Regions from separate parts of the Solwaraspora sp. WMMD792 genome, predicted to be linked through region 2. Evidence: riboswitches for the same ligand, from Rfam matches in the RefSeq annotation. Region 2 holds a riboswitch; each other region holds the start of a gene.
What was found. Region 2 has a riboswitch for cyclic di-AMP ahead of O7629_RS30035 (hypothetical protein). Riboswitches for the same ligand answer to the same signal wherever they lie in the genome.
Positions count from the first base shown of each region.

Region 1 (5,689 bases), 5.9 Mb from region 2:
TAAATTTGCCATCAGAGCACGCAGGCAATCGGGCGGACTGTATCAGTCCCCGATCTTGCCGACGCGACTGGGCGACACCGCGAAAACCAGTGGAACCGCCGTCCGGACCATGCGGAGGGGCCGGCCGTCCTTAGCAGACCTGACGGCGGCGGTGTAGCGTGCAACAGGGTGGCAACCAGCCAGGTGGCACTCTGCAAGGCACTCCCCCGGAGCGTTCCCATGCCTGCCCGACACCAGGGCCCGACCATCGGGCGTCGCCGGCTGCGTGCGGCGCTACGCCGGGCACGCGAGGCCGCCGCGCTGACCCAGGACTACGTCGCCGCTCAAATGGACTGGTCGCTGTCGAAGCTGATCCGGATCGAGTCGGGGTCGGTCAGCATCTCGACCAACGACGTCAAGGCCCTGCTGGACCTGTACGGCGTACGCGACCAGCAGCAGGTGCAGGAGCTCGTCGAGCTGGCCCGGGCGGCACGACGGCGCGCCTGGTGGAGCGGCTACAAGGACCGGGTACCGGCCGCCTACGCGGCCTACATCGGCCTGGAGGCGGAGGCGTCGGCACTGCGGTACTTCCAGCCGATCAGCTTCCCCGGCCTACTGCAGACCGAGGAGTACGCCCGCGCCGTGATCCCGGCCGACGGCCCGCACCACGTACCGGCGGCCGAGATCGAAGGGCGGGTGCAGATCCGGCTGGCCCGCCAGCACGAGGTGCTCTTCGGCGCCGATCCGCCGCAGATCGAGGTGGTCATCGACGAGGCGGCGCTGCGCCGGATGACCGGCGGCCCGCGGGTGCTGCGCGAGCAGCTCCAGCATGTGGCGAAGATGTCGGCGGCACCTCATGTCACGGTCCGGGTGCTGCCGTTCACCGCCGGAAGCAACACGGTGCTCGGGCCGTTCGTCATCCTGCACTTCGCCGACCAGGCCGACGCCGACGTGGTGTACGTGGAGAGCGCTCTGGTCGAGGAGGTCATCGACCGGGCCGACGAGGTCCGGCCGTACCAGCATGTCTTCGACCGACTACGGGCAGAATCCCTGTCACCGGCCGACTCGGTGGCGATGCTGCACGACCTCGCCCGTCAACTGGACGGGCGAGACGCGGGCTGATCGACGTCGACCAGCCCGCTGGCGACCGCAGCGACGGTCGGGCCCGCTCACCGCTGGTCGGGCACCCACGGTTCGATGGTGACCGGCTCGGACAGACCGGCCAGCCGGGACATTTCCCGGGCCCGCATCAACGCCCGGCTCACCTGGCCGTACTGGCGTTCGTCGTCGGTGCTGAACAGCAGCAACAGCAGTCCCTGGTGACGGCCCCAGAGTTCGTACGCCCGCGGCCGCAGCCGGTCGCCGAGCCAGGCGACCGCCACCGGCACGAACGCAGCCGCCAGCATGGCGAGGTAGGCCCCCGCACTGACCTCGTCCAGCCCGCGGGTGTAGCCGACGGTCACCGCGACCGCCGTCAGGGTCAGGGCGGTCACCGCGATCACCCGGCCGGTGAGCCGGTCGCGGGCGCCCCGTGCGGTCCGGAGTTCGGTGAGGTCGCGGACGGCGAACCGCCGGCCGGCCACGACGAACCATTCACCGGTCACGCAGATGCCGGGCTGCCGGTAGAAGGTCCGTCCGACACTGGAGCCGGACGGGGCGGGTACCGGGGAACCGCGTCGGGGTGGGGTCTGGCGAGTAGCACGCATAGCTGCCTCCGAAGGGCTCGTGCGGCGCTGACCTTGCGGGTCCATTGTGCAAACAGCAAGCTACTCGATGGAAGGTAGTCATTCTGCCACCTAGCAGAATGACGTACGGCAGGCCGCGTCCTGGATGGCGAATCAGACCTTTTGCGCCTATTTATCCAGATAGCTTACTGACGACAACCGCGCAGACCGACTAATGACGCATTATTCGCAATTGATCAGGCGCTGTCCAATGACGACGTACCGCAGTCGACCGGTCACGCGAAGGCAATAGGAATGTTGCCCAGAGCAGCCAACCGTCACATCCAGTAACTGTCAACGGACCCCAGCCAGTTCCATGCCACGGATCACGATCGCAGCACTTTCCGGGTCGCGACCCTTGCGGCTAAGTTGGACCGGCTGGTCCGGTCGCCAGTCGCCGGGAAGCGGTGACGCCGGTCCAGTGCCGCCGAATCGCCGTACCGAGATTATCCGACGTTACGAACAGTGATCTCACGGTTGCGATCCGGGGACCCATCGGCAACTGGGGTGAATCCGCGGTTCACCGCGGTAGGGCGAACTTCCCGCCCGAATCCGTCAGCTAACCCGGTAGGCGGCGAGGAAGAAGGGTTCTGCGTTCTTGTCAACAGCGCGGATTCTGCTGCGCACCCTGATGCTGGCCGGCGTAAGCCTCGGCCTGGTGGTACCGGCGACCGCCGCGACCGCCCAGCCGACGGTCAGCGAGCTCACGCAGCAGATCGACAAGGAATCCGAAGAGCTGGCCAAGGTCGTCGAGTCGTACAACCGGCTCAGGGAGGAGGCCAAGGCCACCCGGGCGGCGGCCGAGGAGATCGACGCCAAGCTCGGCCCGCTGCAGGCCGAACTCGCGGCGGCGCAGACCGAGGTCGGTCAGATCGCGGTCAACGCGTACAAGACCGGCGGGTTGAGCACCGCGACCGCCCTGCTCGACGGCACCTCCGGCAGCTTCATCCACCGGCTCGGCACCCTCGACCACCTGGCCCGGGACCGGCAGCAGCGGCTCACCGAGTTCACCAGCACCCAGCTGACCTACCTGGCCGAGCAGGAGAAGCTGCAGGCCGCCCTGGAGAAGCAGGACGCCCAGGTCAAGGAGCTCGCCGACCGCAAGAAGAGCATCGAAGCCGACATCGACGAGCTGATGGACAAGCGGGAACGGGCCTACGGTGCCGCGAGCGAGACCGGCTCGTCGTACACCGGGACCGTCCCGTCGGTGTCCGGTGCCGCCGGCTCGGTCGTCGAGTTCGCGTACGGAGCCATCGGCAAGCCGTACGTCTGGGCTGCCAGCGGCCCGAACGGTTACGACTGCTCGGGCCTGACGCTCGCCGCGTGGCGTACCGCCGGCAAGAGTCTGCCGCACAACGCGGCGATGCAGTGGGACGTGGTCGCGAAAATCAACCGTGGCTCACTGCAGCCCGGTGACCTGGTGTTCTACAACGGTCTCGCCCACGTCGGCCTGTACGTGGGCGGCGGCCAGGTGATCCACGCACCCACCTTCGGCCGCACCGTCGAGCTGGCCAGCGTGGACATGATGCCGCCGTACGGCTACGGCCGGGTCCGCTGACCCGGTCGCTCGCCCGACACCGCCGACGGCCCGGCATCCGCTGAGCGCGGATGCCGGGCCGTCGTCAGTTCGTCGGTGGGCGCTGTCAGTTCATCGGCGGATCAGGTCGCCTGCAGCCGATTCGTCAGGCCGCCTGCAGCCCCTCCGCCCGGGCCAGCTCCCGCAGCCGGCCCAGCGCCTGAATCTCCAGCTGACGGATGCGCTCCCGGGACAGTGAGAAGCGCGACGCGACCTCGGTCAACGAGTGCTCCCGCCCGTCCTCCAGGCCGTACCGGGCCCGCATGATGCCGGCGGACCGGTCGTCCAGGTGGTTGAGCAGGCCCTCGATCCGCTGCCGCTCCAACCCGGTGAGCACGATGTCCTCCGGCGACGGTGCGTCGCTGTCGGCCACCAGGTCGCCCAGGTTGGTGTCGCCGTCGTCGCCGACCGGGGTGTCCAGCGACACCGTGTCCTGCGACCACCGCACCAGCTCGTGCACCCGCTCGACCGGCACGCCGAGCGAGGCGGCGATCTGCTCCGGCTCCGGGTCCGAACCGAGCTCACGGGTCAACTGCCGGGCCACGTTGCGCATCCGGTTGACGTCCTCGACCAGGTGCACCGGAAGCCGTACGGTCCGCTCCTGCTGGGCGATCGCCCGGCTGATGGCCTGCCGAATCCACCAGGTCGCGTAGGTGGAGAACTTGAAACCACGCTCGTAGTCGAACTTCTCCACCGCGCGGACCAGACCGGTGTTGCCCTCCTGGATCAGGTCCAGCATCGGCATCCCGGACCGGACGTAGCGGCGGGCGATCGACACCACCAGGCGCAGGTTGGCCCGGATGAACAGGTCCTTGGCCCGTTCACCCTCGACGACCAGCCGCTCCAACTCCTCGCGGCTCACCCCGGCCCGCGGCACGCCCTGCTCCAGCAGGTGCTCCGCGTACAGACCGGCCTCGATCGCCTTGGAGAGGTCGACTTCCCGGGCCGCATCGAGCAGCGGCGTGCGGGAGATCTCATGCAGGTAGACGCCAACGAGGTCCCGCTCCTCGGCGACCTCGTCGGTCCGCAAAGCCATCGTCTTCTCCACGTTGCTCACGGTCCCCTCGTTAACCCCACGTCGTGCCCTGTCACCTGCGATGCGCATCTCCATCAGCCTCTCCCCCGTCACGTCCGCCTCCGATCCGGCGAACCTGATGTGGCAGGCCCCGCCGTATGGCGCCGACACCTGCACAACAGATGAGACGCGTCAGGGATTCCGTCTCGTGAGTCGAAGCTGACACGATTGCCTGAATAATTGCTGTGAACAGGATTGGCGTTTCCTGCCAGGCTCCTCGATCGCCGCGCTGCGTCGGGCCGGCCGACTGCCCGATTCACTGAGGTCGGCGGGGTGTGGCAGGCTCCCAGCACACCACGACACCGGGCAGGGCGCAGCGATTCCCGTCACTACCCCTCCTGCGATCCTCGTCACTGCCCGCCGGTCGGTTGGTCCTGGCCAACGCCGGTTGGTTGGTCCTGGCCAGGAGTACGGCCCGAGCGGGGTGCACGGTTCATCACCTCCCGACAGACACCGGCCTGCGGGTCACGACGCACGCGAATCGTCTGGATCCGGCCGCCACGAGGCGCCGGCTGGACGGCCGTCGTCCGGCCGCCATTCGGTCAGCCGCTGCCGGATCACTGCGGCGACCTGGGCGGCCGTACCCCGGGCGTCGATGACCACGAACCCGGCGGCCTCCGGCAGCGACCCGTATGCGGCCGCGCTGGTCGCCAGGAACTCCAGCGACTCGTGGTCGGTGCCCCGGGCGTCGATCCGCCGGGCCGCTTCGGCGGGCGGCAGCAAGAGTAGGAACGTCACGTCCGGTTGGGGAAACACCCGGTAGGCCAGCCGGGCGAGCCGCTCCCAGCGGCCTGCGCCGTGGGTGCGGATGCTGGCGTACTGGCAGACCGCGTACCGGTCCATCACCGCGATCGCCCGGCGTGAGCCGAGCACCGACCGGGCGATCGCGAGCCAGCGCAGCAACGCCTCGAGGAACATCAGCCCGCCACGGCCGACCATCCGTCGGGCGTCCGGGCGTCCGAGTCGGACCGCGAACCGGTCGAGCCAGCGTCGGCCGCCAGCGTTGCGCCAGTACCGGGCGGGCCGGCCGGCAGTTGTCAGCGCCTCGGCCAGCAGGTGCGCCTGAGTGGTCTTGCCGACCCCGTCGATGCCCACCAACGCGATCCGTCGCAGCCCGGCCGGCGGCGACCAGGCCGGATCGGCGTCCACTGTGCTCCCTGCGGGGTCCGGTGGCGGGCATGGCGGCACGGCTGACGACGTGGACTGTACGGGCGACGGCTGGCGAGGCGCGGGCCGGGACGGTGACGGTGGTGGCGCATGGGTCACTGTGACGAGCACCTTCCCAACGGTAGCGAGCACGTGCACGTCGCCACCCCGTTCACCCCTTGTGACGCG
Region 1 covers NZ_JARUBH010000009.1:582,973-588,661, reverse strand. Annotated here, with positions in the region: gene O7629_RS04160 (helix-turn-helix transcriptional regulator) at 220-1,101, shown strand; gene O7629_RS04155 (DUF6232 family protein) at 1,149-1,685, opposite strand; cyclic di-AMP (ydaO/yuaA leader) riboswitch at 2,145-2,291, shown strand; gene O7629_RS04150 (NlpC/P60 family protein) at 2,335-3,261, shown strand; gene O7629_RS04145 (sigma-70 family RNA polymerase sigma factor) at 3,386-4,384, opposite strand; gene O7629_RS04140 (dTMP kinase) at 4,820-5,503, opposite strand.
Region 1: it holds a riboswitch for cyclic di-AMP, as region 2 does, so the genes downstream of both, O7629_RS04150 (NlpC/P60 family protein) here and O7629_RS30035 (hypothetical protein) in region 2, are expected to answer to the same signal.

Region 2 (5,689 bases):
GACACCGAGATGTTCGTGCTGCCGGTGCTGACCTACACCCAGCCGGGGGCGGTCGCCTCGGTGCTGCGCTGGCGGCACTCGACCCTGGACCAGGCGCGGGAGCGGGCCCGGATGCTCGGGCTCAACGGGGCGGCGTTCCCGTGGCGGACCATCCGTGGCCAGGAGTGCTCGGCGTACTGGCCGGCCGGCACGGCCGCGTTCCACGTGGCGGCGGACATCGCCGACGCGGTCCGGCGGTACGTGCACGCCACCGGGGACGTCGAGTTCGAGCGGGAGATCGGCCTCGAACTGCTGGTGGAGACCGCCCGGTTGTGGCGTTCGCTGGGCCACCACGACCGGCACGGCCGGTTCCACATCGACGGGGTGACCGGGCCGGACGAGTACACCGCCGTGGTCGACGACAACATCTACACCAACCTGATGGCGCAGCGGAACCTGCTGACCGCCGCCGACTGCGCGCTGCGCTACGCCGACCGGGCCTGGGTGCTCGGCGTCGACGACGAGGAGACCGCGGCCTGGCGGGACGCGGCGCTGTCGATGCACGTCCCGTACGACGACGAGCTGGGTGTGCACCCGCAGTCGGCCGGGTTCACCCGGCACCAGGAGTGGGACTTCGCCGGCACCCCGCAGGACCACTATCCGCTGCTGCTGCACTACCCGTACTTCGATCTGTACCGCAAGCAGGTGGTCAAGCAGGCCGACCTGGCGCTGGCGATGCACTGGCGGGGCGACGCGTTCACCGAGGAGGAGAAGGCCCGCAACTTCGCCTACTACGAGCGGCGTACGGTGCGGGACTCGTCGTTGTCGGCGTGCACCCAGTCGGTGATCGCCGCGGAGACCGGCCATCTGGAGCTCGCCCACGACTACATGGGTGAGGCCGCGTTGATGGACCTGCACGACATCAACCGCAACACCCGCGACGGCATCCACGTGGCCGCCCTGGCCGGGGCGTGGCTCGCGCTGGTCGCTGGCTTCGGGGGGATGCGTGACCACGGCGGGGAGCTGGCCTTCGCTCCCCGGCTGCCACAGCGGATCAACCGGCTGGAGTTCGCCATGATGTGGCGGGGCCTGCGGCTGCGGGTGGCGGTCCAGCACGACGAGGTGACCTACTCGCTGCGCGACGTCGACCCCAACGCCACCGTTGACCTGACCCACCACGGCGAATCGATCACGGTGGCTGCGGACAAGCCGGTCACCCGGGCGATCCCGCCGGCCGGCCCGGTCGGTCCGCCGCCGCAGCAGCCGACCGGCCGGTCACCGGTACGCCGGTCGGCGCGTACCGACTGACGACCTACGTCTCGTGCGGTGCCGGGCCGGCCCGGCACCGCACGAGGTGAGGTCAGGTCACAGCAGGGACAGATGTACGTGGTTGGTGTGGTCGCTGTTCGGGTCGCCGCCGGCGCCGCTGTACGAACTCCAGCCGGTGGTCGGTGACCAGAACTGCCGGTACCAGATGACGTACAGGATGCCGAGCTTGTCGGCGTTGCGGACGAAGAAGGCGGTCAGGTTGTTGCCGTACAGCCGGTCGTCGCCGAAGGCGTCGCCGCCGAACCCCTGCTGCTGAGCGGAGAAGTCGCAGGCCCGCCCCTTGGGGTGCTCGAACGGTCCGCCGGGGCGGAAGCAGGAGACGAAGCGGGTGAAGCCGGCCTTCTTCGCCTCGTTCAGCGCGTGCATGGTGCGCGGCGTGATGCAGCCGCTCGTGGTGGGGTCGTCCAGACTGCACGACTGGGACGGCCAGGAACCGTCCGAGTTGCGCGGCGCCTGGGCGGCGACCGGCGAGGTGGCCGAGACGAACCCGTTGGTGGCGACCGCGCCGACCAGTTGCAGGGCCTTTTCGGCCTCTTTCTTCTGGCGGGCCATCGCTTCGAGTTGCTGTTCCTCGCGGGCCACTTCGGCGTCGATCGCGGCGACCGCCCGGGCGGCCTGTTCGCGGGCCTCGTTGAGCTCCCGGATCCGCTTGTTGTCGTGCATGGCGATCATGTCCAGGCCTTCGGCGCGTTCCAGCAACGCGTCCGGGTCTGCGCTGTTGAGCAGGACCATCACCGGGGTGATCCGACCGAGACGGTACGAGTTGGAGGCGACCTGGCCGATCTGTGGGGTCAGCGCCGCTATCCGTTCCTCGACCTTTTCCAACTCGAGGTTGAGTTTCAACTGGCGTTTGCGGGACTCGTCGACCGCCGCCTTGGCTTCGACGTAGCCCCGGCCGGTCGATTCGAGCACTTCGCTGAGCAGTGGCGGGGCGCCTTCGTCGTCCGGATCCTGAGCGGCGGCCGGCGACGCTACGACGAAGCCGGCGAGCAGGGCGGCGACGGCGGCGAGGGCCGCGGCCGTCGGAATCCGCCGGCGGAGGGGTGCGGTCATCCTGTTCCTTTCCTTGGCCGCCGACCGAGTTAGCTGACGGGTTCGGGACGGAACGATCCCTACCGCTGGCGCGGATTCACCCCGGTGGAAACGTGGTTCCCCGGCTCACCCCGGAGGGTGATTGGGCGGCGGTCACCGCCGGCACCGGTGGGCGCCGCCTGGCGGAGACCGCCGGCAAGCTTACCGGATCGGTCACCGGCATCAACACCTCGACAATCCTGACTGAGCTGAAAAATCCGTTACCAGGCAACGACTTTCGGTGATGTCCACTGTCTGCGTTCGGCGGCGTACGACAAGTCGTCAGGCGGGCCGGATTCGCTGCGCCGAGGTTAGCGGCTGACTACAGTGCGTATGAGGAAAAGCGGGAAAGTCGCAGCGTCGGACGGATCTTCGATGAGAGATGACGATTCCCCGGTCGGGCCGCCGGACGCCGACAGCGTGGTGGTGATCGGCCTCGGCCGGTTCGGTGGTCAGGTCGCCCAGTCTCTGCTCCGTCTCGGCCACGACGTGCTGGGCATCGACGAGCACCCCAAACGGGTGCACCGCTGGTCCGAGCGGCTGCCGAGGGTGGTCGAGGCGGATTCGACCGATGACCAGGCGTTGCGCCAGTGTGGCGTCGCCGACTACCCCCGCGCGGTGGTCGGCATCGGCTCGGACGTCGAGGCCAGCATCCTCACCGTGGTGGCGCTGACCGAGCTGGGTGTCCCGGAGGTCTGGGCGAAGGCGATCACCGCCAAGCACGGCCGGATCCTCGCCTCGGTCGGCGCGCACCATGTGATCTTTCCGGAGGCGGCGATGGGTGACCGGGTGGCCCACCTGCTGGCCAGTCGGATGCTCGACTTCATCGAGTTCGACGACGGGTTCGCCATCGCCAAGGTCTGCGCCCCACCGGACGCCGCCGGCCGGACGTTGGCCGAGTCCCGGCTACGTCAGCGGTACGGCATCACGGTGGTCGGGATCAAGGAGCGGGACCGGCAGCTGAGGTACGCGGGACCTGAGACGTTGATCCCGCCGGATGCGCTGCTGATCGTCGCCGGGGCGACCACGGCGGTTCAGCAGTTCGGCCGGTGAACATGGGCGTGACCGCCTCATCACACCTTCATTTCGTGAGCTGATCAGCCGCCGGACTTTCGCAAACTCGTGACTCAGGCTACAGTCCCTGCATGGGAGCGCTTCCATCGATGGATGTGCCCCGCTGAAGTAGTCGACGCGTGGCGCGGCGATGGCGACATCACCGTGTCAACCGCACAGCTCCCGAGGCTGGCGGCGGGCCAAGCCCGGACTCCGCCGCCAGCCCGCGCACCACCTGTCGAGAGGAGGTGGAACCAGAGCCACTCGCGTGGCCCGGCTCCCGCGCGTCACGCACGACCTGGACGCCAGACCGCTCGTGCGTGTTTAGCAACTGATGGTGGGGACGGGGGTTGCCCTCCCCGTCCCCACGCTAGTCCTCGATTGTTACGGCGGGGAATCGCCGACAAGTCAGGACCGCGACGCCGGTCCGTCCGACAGTGCTGCCCGGCCTGCCGATGCATCGGCAGGCTTCGTTGTATATGGGGCCTGGGGCAGCGGCTGGGCTGCCGCGCCCGGTCTGTGGCGACGGTCGGACCGGGCCCTTTCCGTCGCCCCGCATGGGTTCGAGGTTCGTCGATCGGTAGTGGGCAAGCTCACAGTCGGTCGATCCGCTGGTCGCGACCGGACGATCCGGTCGCGCGCCGCCGGCGCGGTGGTGCCCGGCTAGTCAATCGACAATCATGGATATCAAGGTCGCTGGTCCGTCCCGGCGGCCGCACCGAAAGCGAGATGTCCATGCCGCAACCGCCGCACCGCTGCCGCCGGTGGATCCGGCGCGATCCCAACCACACCCGACGCCGGCTCGGCGTCGCGGTCGCCGCCGCACTGCTCGGCCCACCCCTGCTACCGGCGTCCGTGGCGCTCGCCGCGGCGGACACCGAGCCGCCGACCACTCCCGGCACCCCGACCGTCGCCGAGATCAGCACCACCGACGTCACCCTGGTCTGGACGGCGGCCACCGACGACGTCGGGGTGACCGGCTACCGGAATGCGGGCCAGTGCTCCGGCCTTCAGGCCGGGGGTGAAGGCCCGCGCTGGGAGGGCCGCCAGGCCCGAGCAGTGCCTTAACCGGGACGGTTCTGCTGCTCGATGTACTGCTTGATGACGCTCAACGGTGCGCCGCCGACAGACCCGGCGAAGTACGAGCCGGACCAGAGTTTGTTGGCCCGGTAGTAGTGGCGTGCCAGGTCGGGGAACTCCTGCCGGAGGCGGCGCGAGGAGACCCCTTTGAGGCTGTTGACCAGCCTGGCCACGGCGACCTTGGGCGGGAAGTTGACCAGCAGGTGGACGTGGTTGTGGCCGCCGTTGAACTCGACCAGTTCGGCCTCGAAGTCGGCGCACACGTCTCGCATGATCGCCTCCATCCGGGTCAGGTGCCGGTCGGCGAACACGTTGTGCCGGAACTTCGTTACGAAAACCAAGTGGACATGCATCGCGAAAGTGCAGTGCCTGCCGGTGCGGATGCCTCGAAGTTCGACCATAAACCAACATGATACAGTGATGGCCGTGCAGCTCCGTTACAACTACCGGATCACCCCGGACGCCGCCCAGCGCACCGCGCTGGCGCAGGCGTTCGGGTGTGCCCGCGTGGTTTTCAACGACGGACTCAGGCTGCGTCAACAGGCCCGCGAGGCGGGCGAGAAGTACATCTCCGACGGCGACCTGTCGAAGTTGGTCATCACAGCGGCCAAGGCCAGCGAGGACCGGGCCTGGCTGGGTGAGGTGTCGGCCGTGGTGTTGCAGCAGGCCCTCGCCGATCTGAACACCGCGTACCGCAACTTCTTCAACTCGCTGTCCGGCAAACGCCGGGGCCGCACGGTGGCCCCGCCCCGGTACCGGTCCCGTAAGGACAACCGGCAGGCGATCCGGTTCACGAAGAACTCCCGGTTCAAGGTCTGTGACAACGGCCGCCTGCGGCTGCCGAAGATCGGCGACGTTCCGGTGCGCTGGTCGCGCGGCCTGCCGTCGGATCCCACCTCGGTCACCGTGATCAAGGACACAGCAGGCCGGTACTTCGCCTCGTTCGTCGTGTAGATCGGCGAGGACGAAACGCTGCCGCCGGTCGACTCCGAGATCGGCATCGATCTGGGCCTGACCCACTTCGCGGTCATGTCCGACGGCACGAAGGTGACCGCACCGAAGTTCCTGCGCCGCGCGGCCCGCAAGCTCAAGCGGTTGCAGCAGGCACTCTCACGCAAGCAGAGGGGCAGCAACCGCCGTAGGAAAGCCGTGATCGAGGTGGCCCGCGCTCACGCGC
Region 2 covers NZ_JARUBH010000009.1:6,454,777-6,460,465, forward strand. Annotated here, with positions in the region: gene O7629_RS30030 (glycoside hydrolase family 65 protein) at 1-1,287, shown strand, start outside; gene O7629_RS30035 (hypothetical protein) at 1,345-2,361, opposite strand; cyclic di-AMP (ydaO/yuaA leader) riboswitch at 2,364-2,499, opposite strand; gene O7629_RS30040 (TrkA family potassium uptake protein) at 2,755-3,432, shown strand; gene O7629_RS30045 (hypothetical protein) at 4,162-4,500, shown strand; gene tnpA (IS200/IS605 family transposase) at 4,497-4,913, opposite strand; partial or broken gene O7629_RS30055 (transposase) at 4,933-5,689, shown strand, end outside.

Region 3 (5,689 bases), 2.7 Mb from region 2:
CCGCTGCTGATCGACTGGCGTGCCCCGGCTGCCGCCGCGTTCTACCAGGCGACGCCGGCCCGACCGCGGGGCGTGGTGCGGCGGCGAACCATCCAGTCCCGGGGCGAGCGGGTCACCGGTGTCTCCGACGACCTGCTCGATCCGGCGGCCGCGCCGGCCGGGATGCGGGTGGTCGGCGACGGTGCGCTGCTGGCCACCCTGGCCCGGGCCAAGGGACGTGGGATGCGCGACATCGTGGCCACCATCCAGCAGGAGCAGGACCAGGCGATCCGGTCGCCCGCCGCCGGGGTGACGATCGTCTCGGGCGGCCCCGGCACCGGCAAGACCGCGGTCGCGCTGCACCGGGCGGCGTACCTGCTCTATTCGGACCGGAGCCGGTTCGCCGGCGGCGGCATCCTGGTCGTCGGCCCGACCGGTGTCTTCGTCGAGTACATCGCCGCTGTGCTGCCGGCCCTGGGTGAGGAGAGCGCCACCCTGAGGTCGTTGGGGTCGCTGCCGCCGGGAGTGTCGGCGACCCGGACGGATCCAGCGTCGGTCGCCGTGCTGAAGGGGTCGCTACGGATGCGGCGGGTGCTGGAACGGGCGGTACGTGACGCGGTACCGGACGGGCCGACCGAGCTACGGCTGCTCTACCGGGGGCAGTTGCTGCGGCTACGCGGCCCGGAACTGGACGGCATCCGGGCCCGCGCGCTGCCCCGGGGGGCGCGGCGCAACGAGGTCCGGCGGGCCGGTATCGACGGGTTGTTCGAGGCGTTGTGGGCGCAGGCCCGGCAGTTGGTGGCCCCGGCCCGGCTGCCCGGACAGGCCGAGTTCGAGGACGAGTTGTCGGACCGGGACGATTTCCGGGACTTCCTGCGGGCCTGGTGGCCCCGCCTGCTGCCGCGACACGTGCTGGGCTGGCTGGCCCGGCCGGACCGGCTGCGTCGGTACGCGCGGGGAGTGCTCGACCCGGCCGAGATCACGGTGCTCGCCGACGCGTTCGGTGGCCTGGCGGACAACGGGCCGACGATCGCGGACGTGGCGCTGCTGGACGAGTTGGACGAACTGCTCGGCCGGCCACCGCAGCCCCGCCGCCGGCACCGGGATCCGTTCCAGGTGACCGGCGGGGTGCGTGAGGTGACGACCTTCGCCGATCGGGACCGGGCGGCCCGGGCCGCCGCCCGGGAGCGGCCGGCCGACTACCGGGAGTACGCCCACGTGGTGGTCGACGAGGCGCAGGACGTGTCGCCGATGCAGTGGCGGATGATCGGGCGCCGGGGCCGACTCGCCTCCTGGACGGTGGTCGGGGATCCGGCGCAGACCGCGTGGACCGGGGATCCGGCCGAGCTCGCCCAGGCCCGGGACCGGGCGTTGGGGCGGCGGCCGCGGCGGGAATTCCAGCTGACCACGAACTACCGCAACCCGGCGGAGATCTTCGAACTGGCCGCCGAGGTGATCCGCGAGGTCGCTCCGGACGCCCCGTTGCCGACGGCGGTCCGATCGACCGGGGTGGCGCCACGCCGGGACCGGATAGCTGCGGCGGTGCTGCCGGCTGCCGTCCGTACCGCGACCGCCGAGATGCTGGCCGCAGTGGAGGGGACGGTCGGCGTCATCGCCGCGGTGGCCCGGCGGGACGAGGTCGCCGGCTGGCTCGGCGAGCTGGCGACCTCTCGGCTGCAGGTGGTGTCGAGCCTGCAGGCGAAGGGCATGGAGTACGACGCGGTGGTGCTGGTGGCCGGCGAGGAGATCCGTGCCGAGTCCGAGGCCGGGGTGCGCACCCTCTACGTCGCGCTCTCCCGGGCGACGCAGCGGCTGGTCACCATCGACCTCGACCCGGAGTCGATTGCACATATTGCTATGTGAGCATTAGTCTACTGACGAGACGCCGGGCGACGGAGGGTGGCAGGCGTGGGAGTCGGACACGATCACGGCGCCGGGAGCACCGGCCAGCGACACTACGGGCGTCTCTGGGCCGCCTTCGCCCTGCTGGCGGGCTTCATGGTCGTCGAGGCGGTCACCGCGCTGGCCACCGGCTCCCTGGCACTGCTGTCCGACGCCGGGCACATGTTCACCGACGTACTCGGCATCGGCATGGCGCTCGCGGCGATAGCCGCGACCCGGCGACCGACCGGGGAGCCGCAGCGCACCTTCGGCCTCTACCGCCTCGAGGTGCTGGCCGCGCTGGCGAACGCCGTACTGCTCGCCGGGGTCGCGCTCTACGTCCTGGTTGAGGCGGCCCGCCGGTTCGCCGATCCGGAGCCGGTGACGGTCGGCCCGATGCTGGTGGTGGCGGTCGCCGGACTGCTCGCCAACATCGTCGCCTTCGCCCTGCTGCGCCAGGGGGCCAGGGAGAGCCTCAACGTACGGGGCGCCTACCTGGAGGTACTCGGCGACCTGCTCGGCTCGGTGGGAGTGCTGGTGGCCGCCACGGTGATCGCCACCACCGGCTGGTGGTACGCCGACCCGCTGGTCGCCGTCGGTGTCGGGGTGTTCATCCTGCCGCGCACCTGGCGGCTGGCCCGGGCCGCGCTGCGCATCCTGGTGCAGGCGGCGCCGGAGCATGTGGAGGTCGCCCGGGTCCGCAGCCGGCTGGCCACCGTGCCGGGCGTCTGCGACGTGCACGACCTCCACGTCTGGACGCTCACCCCGGGCATGGAGGTGGCCTCGGCACACCTGGCCGTGACCCCGTCAGCCGATATCGGCACGGTGCTGCGGGACGCCCGGACGGCCCTGCACGACGAGTTCGGTATCGAGCACGCGACGCTGCAGATCGAGCCGCTGGCCCCCGCCGACTCCTGTGGACCGGCCGACTGGTGATTAGCAGATGCTTAAGTTTCGTGACCTTACCGCGACGTTGACAGCTACGATATACGTATATTTCTGATTTTTCCAGACATAACATGGCTATCGATACCGGGACGGCAACCCGGGGAACCGGTAGTCTCGGCCCCGGTCTCCGCTCGGGCGGCGCCCCTCCGGCGCCCGCGGAGGCCGTCGCCTAATCGCCGTACGGCGAGCCGGGGAACCACGTACCTGGGGTGCATCCGCGTCACGCGGTAGGGATCTTCCGTCCCGAACCCGTCAGCTAACCCGGTCGGCGGCTGACGGAAGGAACGCACAGTGTCACGCACAGTCCACAGGAAAACCCGATTCGCGTTGTTGGCGGCGTTGACCGCCGCCCTGATGGCCGTCACCGGCACCCCGATCGGCTCGCCGGCCGGAGCCGCCCTGCCCACGAACCGACCCGACCGGGTCGACGACGAGGGCGGCACCGACAGCCTGCGCAAGGAGCTCGATGCGGCCTCGAAGGGCTGGATCGACGCCAAGGCGGCGCTCAACCATTCGAAGGACCGGCAGAAGAAGCTGTCCGAGCAGCTCGACACGGTCGGTGCTGAGCTGGAGCAACGGAACAGGAACGTCGGGCACATCGTCGACCGCGCGTACCGCAACGGCCGGCTCGGCCCGGTCTCCGCGCTGCTCAACAGCACCTCGCCGGAAGGGTTCATCGACCGGGCGGCGGCGCTGAGCGCGGTGACCGCCAACGAGGAGAAGCAGCTCCGCGAGCTGTACCGCACCCGTGACCAGGTGACCAGGTCCAAGGCTGCGATCGAGCATGAGATCCGGGAGCAGCAGAAGCAGGTCACCATCATGGACCAGCGCCGGAACCAGGCGGAGCGGGCCCTGGCCGTCGCGGTCGCCGCCGAGAAGGAGGCGGAGGAACGGGCGAGGCAGCAGGCGGCGGAGGAGGCCGAGCGGGCCGCCGCCAGCGGATCCTCCGGCTCAGGATCCTCCGGCTCCGGCTCGTCGGGATCCGGGTCGTCCAGCGCGTCGGCGACCCCGGCCCCACGCAACGCCAACGGCTCCTGGCCGGCCGAGTCGTGCAACGTCGACGACCCCACCACCTCCGGCTGCATCACGCCGCGTACGCTGCACGCCCTGAACCAGGCGAAGGCTGCCGGCTTCACCCGCTACGTGTCCTGCTTCCGCAACGGCAGCTCCGGCGAGCACCCCAAGGGCCGGGCGTGTGACTTCGCCGCCCAGCCCAACGGCTTCGGTGGAGTGGCGACCGGCGGCGACAAGAGCTATGGCGACAACCTCGCGAACTACTACATCAACAACGCCGACCGGCTCGGCGTGCTCTATGTGATCTGGTACAAGCGGATCTGGCTGCCCAGCAGCGGCTGGAAGACGTACAGCGGCGCAGGCGGCGACCCGTCCAGCGACCACACCAACCACGTGCACCTGTCGGTGTACTGACGTCGCGCGTACGGGGGCGGACGGCCACGTCGGTGGCCGTCCGCCCCCGTACTGCTATGAACCGACGCCCCCGCCGGCTCGACGGTGATCCCCCGAATCGCCGTAGCGCATTCCCGGAGGACGATTCCTGTCAGCATCGATAATAGATGTGCAGGAGCCTCGGGCAGCACCGAAAGACCGATCGGCATATCGACCGACGGCCACCGGCATCCACACGAGAGCGCTCTACCACCACGCAGTCACACCCGGCTCACGCTGGGCACATTGCCGCCCGCGAGGCCGAGAGAGCGCTCTCACAGTTAGATATATAGCAGCAGCGGCACGGCTGTCAACAGACCGCGACGACCCCGTACCGGATGAACGAAACTTCATGTCGGGATATTGACAGGAGCCCGTATGTCTGATGACCTCCTGGCAATAACTCATTAATGGGCGTGAAATTTTTCGCGATCGTGGACTGCGCCCGACCCAACCCGGAGGCACCATGAACCTGTCGATCCGTGGCGCGCGAACAGGTCGTACGCCGCGCCGGATCCTGGCAGCCACCACCGTGACGGCGCTGGCCGCCACCGGACTGATCTTCGGCGTACTGCGCACCGCCGACGCCGCCACCGTCGGCGCCGGCAGCTACACCACCACCCGCCCGGCGGGCGCGGCCGCCCCGACCGCCTGCGGCAACATCTCCGCCAACCCCCGGCAGTACGTCACGGGCAACGCCCCAGCCGGCGCGGTGCCGACCAACGACTGGTGGTCGTCGCTGCTGTTCAAGCGGTACAACTGCGCCTACTCCGACCCGCTGCACGCCCACCCGATGTCGTTCCAGCCGACCGCCGGCGGACTCGGCGTCTCCTACACCACCGAGGCGGCGATCTCCGGCACGTCGACCGGCGTCGGCGAATACCACTACCCGTACACCCGGGAGTTCACCCTCGGCGTCGCCGGACTCAACGCCCCGGACGTCAAGGTCGACGGCTGGACCGACTGGACGGTCAGCCCGTACTGGTCCGACGGGGCCCGTACCCTGCGCGCGACCGTCGGCCACGGTCTGCCGTTCGTGTACGCCCAGGTCACCGGCGGCAACGCGGAACTGTCGTTTCCCGGCACCCCGACGGTCTGGCACCACGGCGGCACCCGGGTCGGCTTCTCCATGCGCGGCCACGACTACGTCGCCTACGCCCCCAGCGGCGCGACCTGGACCGTCAACGGGACCACCATCAGCTCCACCCTCGCCGGCCGCGGCTACTTCTCCGTCGCGCTGCTGCCGACCGGCGCCGGCACCAGCGCCGCGCGGCGCACCGCCCTGATGGACAGCTACGGCCGGTACGCCCACGCGCACGTCACCGGCACCCGGGTCAGCTGGAGCTACGATCAGGCCAGCAGCACGGTCGACGCCACCTACAGCTTCACCACCACGGCCCGGGAGGGCTCCGTCACCGGCACGGTCGTCTCCCTC
Region 3 covers NZ_JARUBH010000009.1:3,783,145-3,788,833, forward strand. Annotated here, with positions in the region: gene O7629_RS18015 (AAA family ATPase) at 1-1,842, shown strand, start outside; gene O7629_RS18020 (cation diffusion facilitator family transporter) at 1,888-2,796, shown strand; cyclic di-AMP (ydaO/yuaA leader) riboswitch at 2,965-3,095, shown strand; gene O7629_RS18025 (hypothetical protein) at 3,100-4,236, shown strand; gene O7629_RS18030 (glycosyl hydrolase) at 4,721-5,689, shown strand, end outside.
Region 3: it holds a riboswitch for cyclic di-AMP, as region 2 does, so the genes downstream of both, O7629_RS18025 (hypothetical protein) here and O7629_RS30035 (hypothetical protein) in region 2, are expected to answer to the same signal.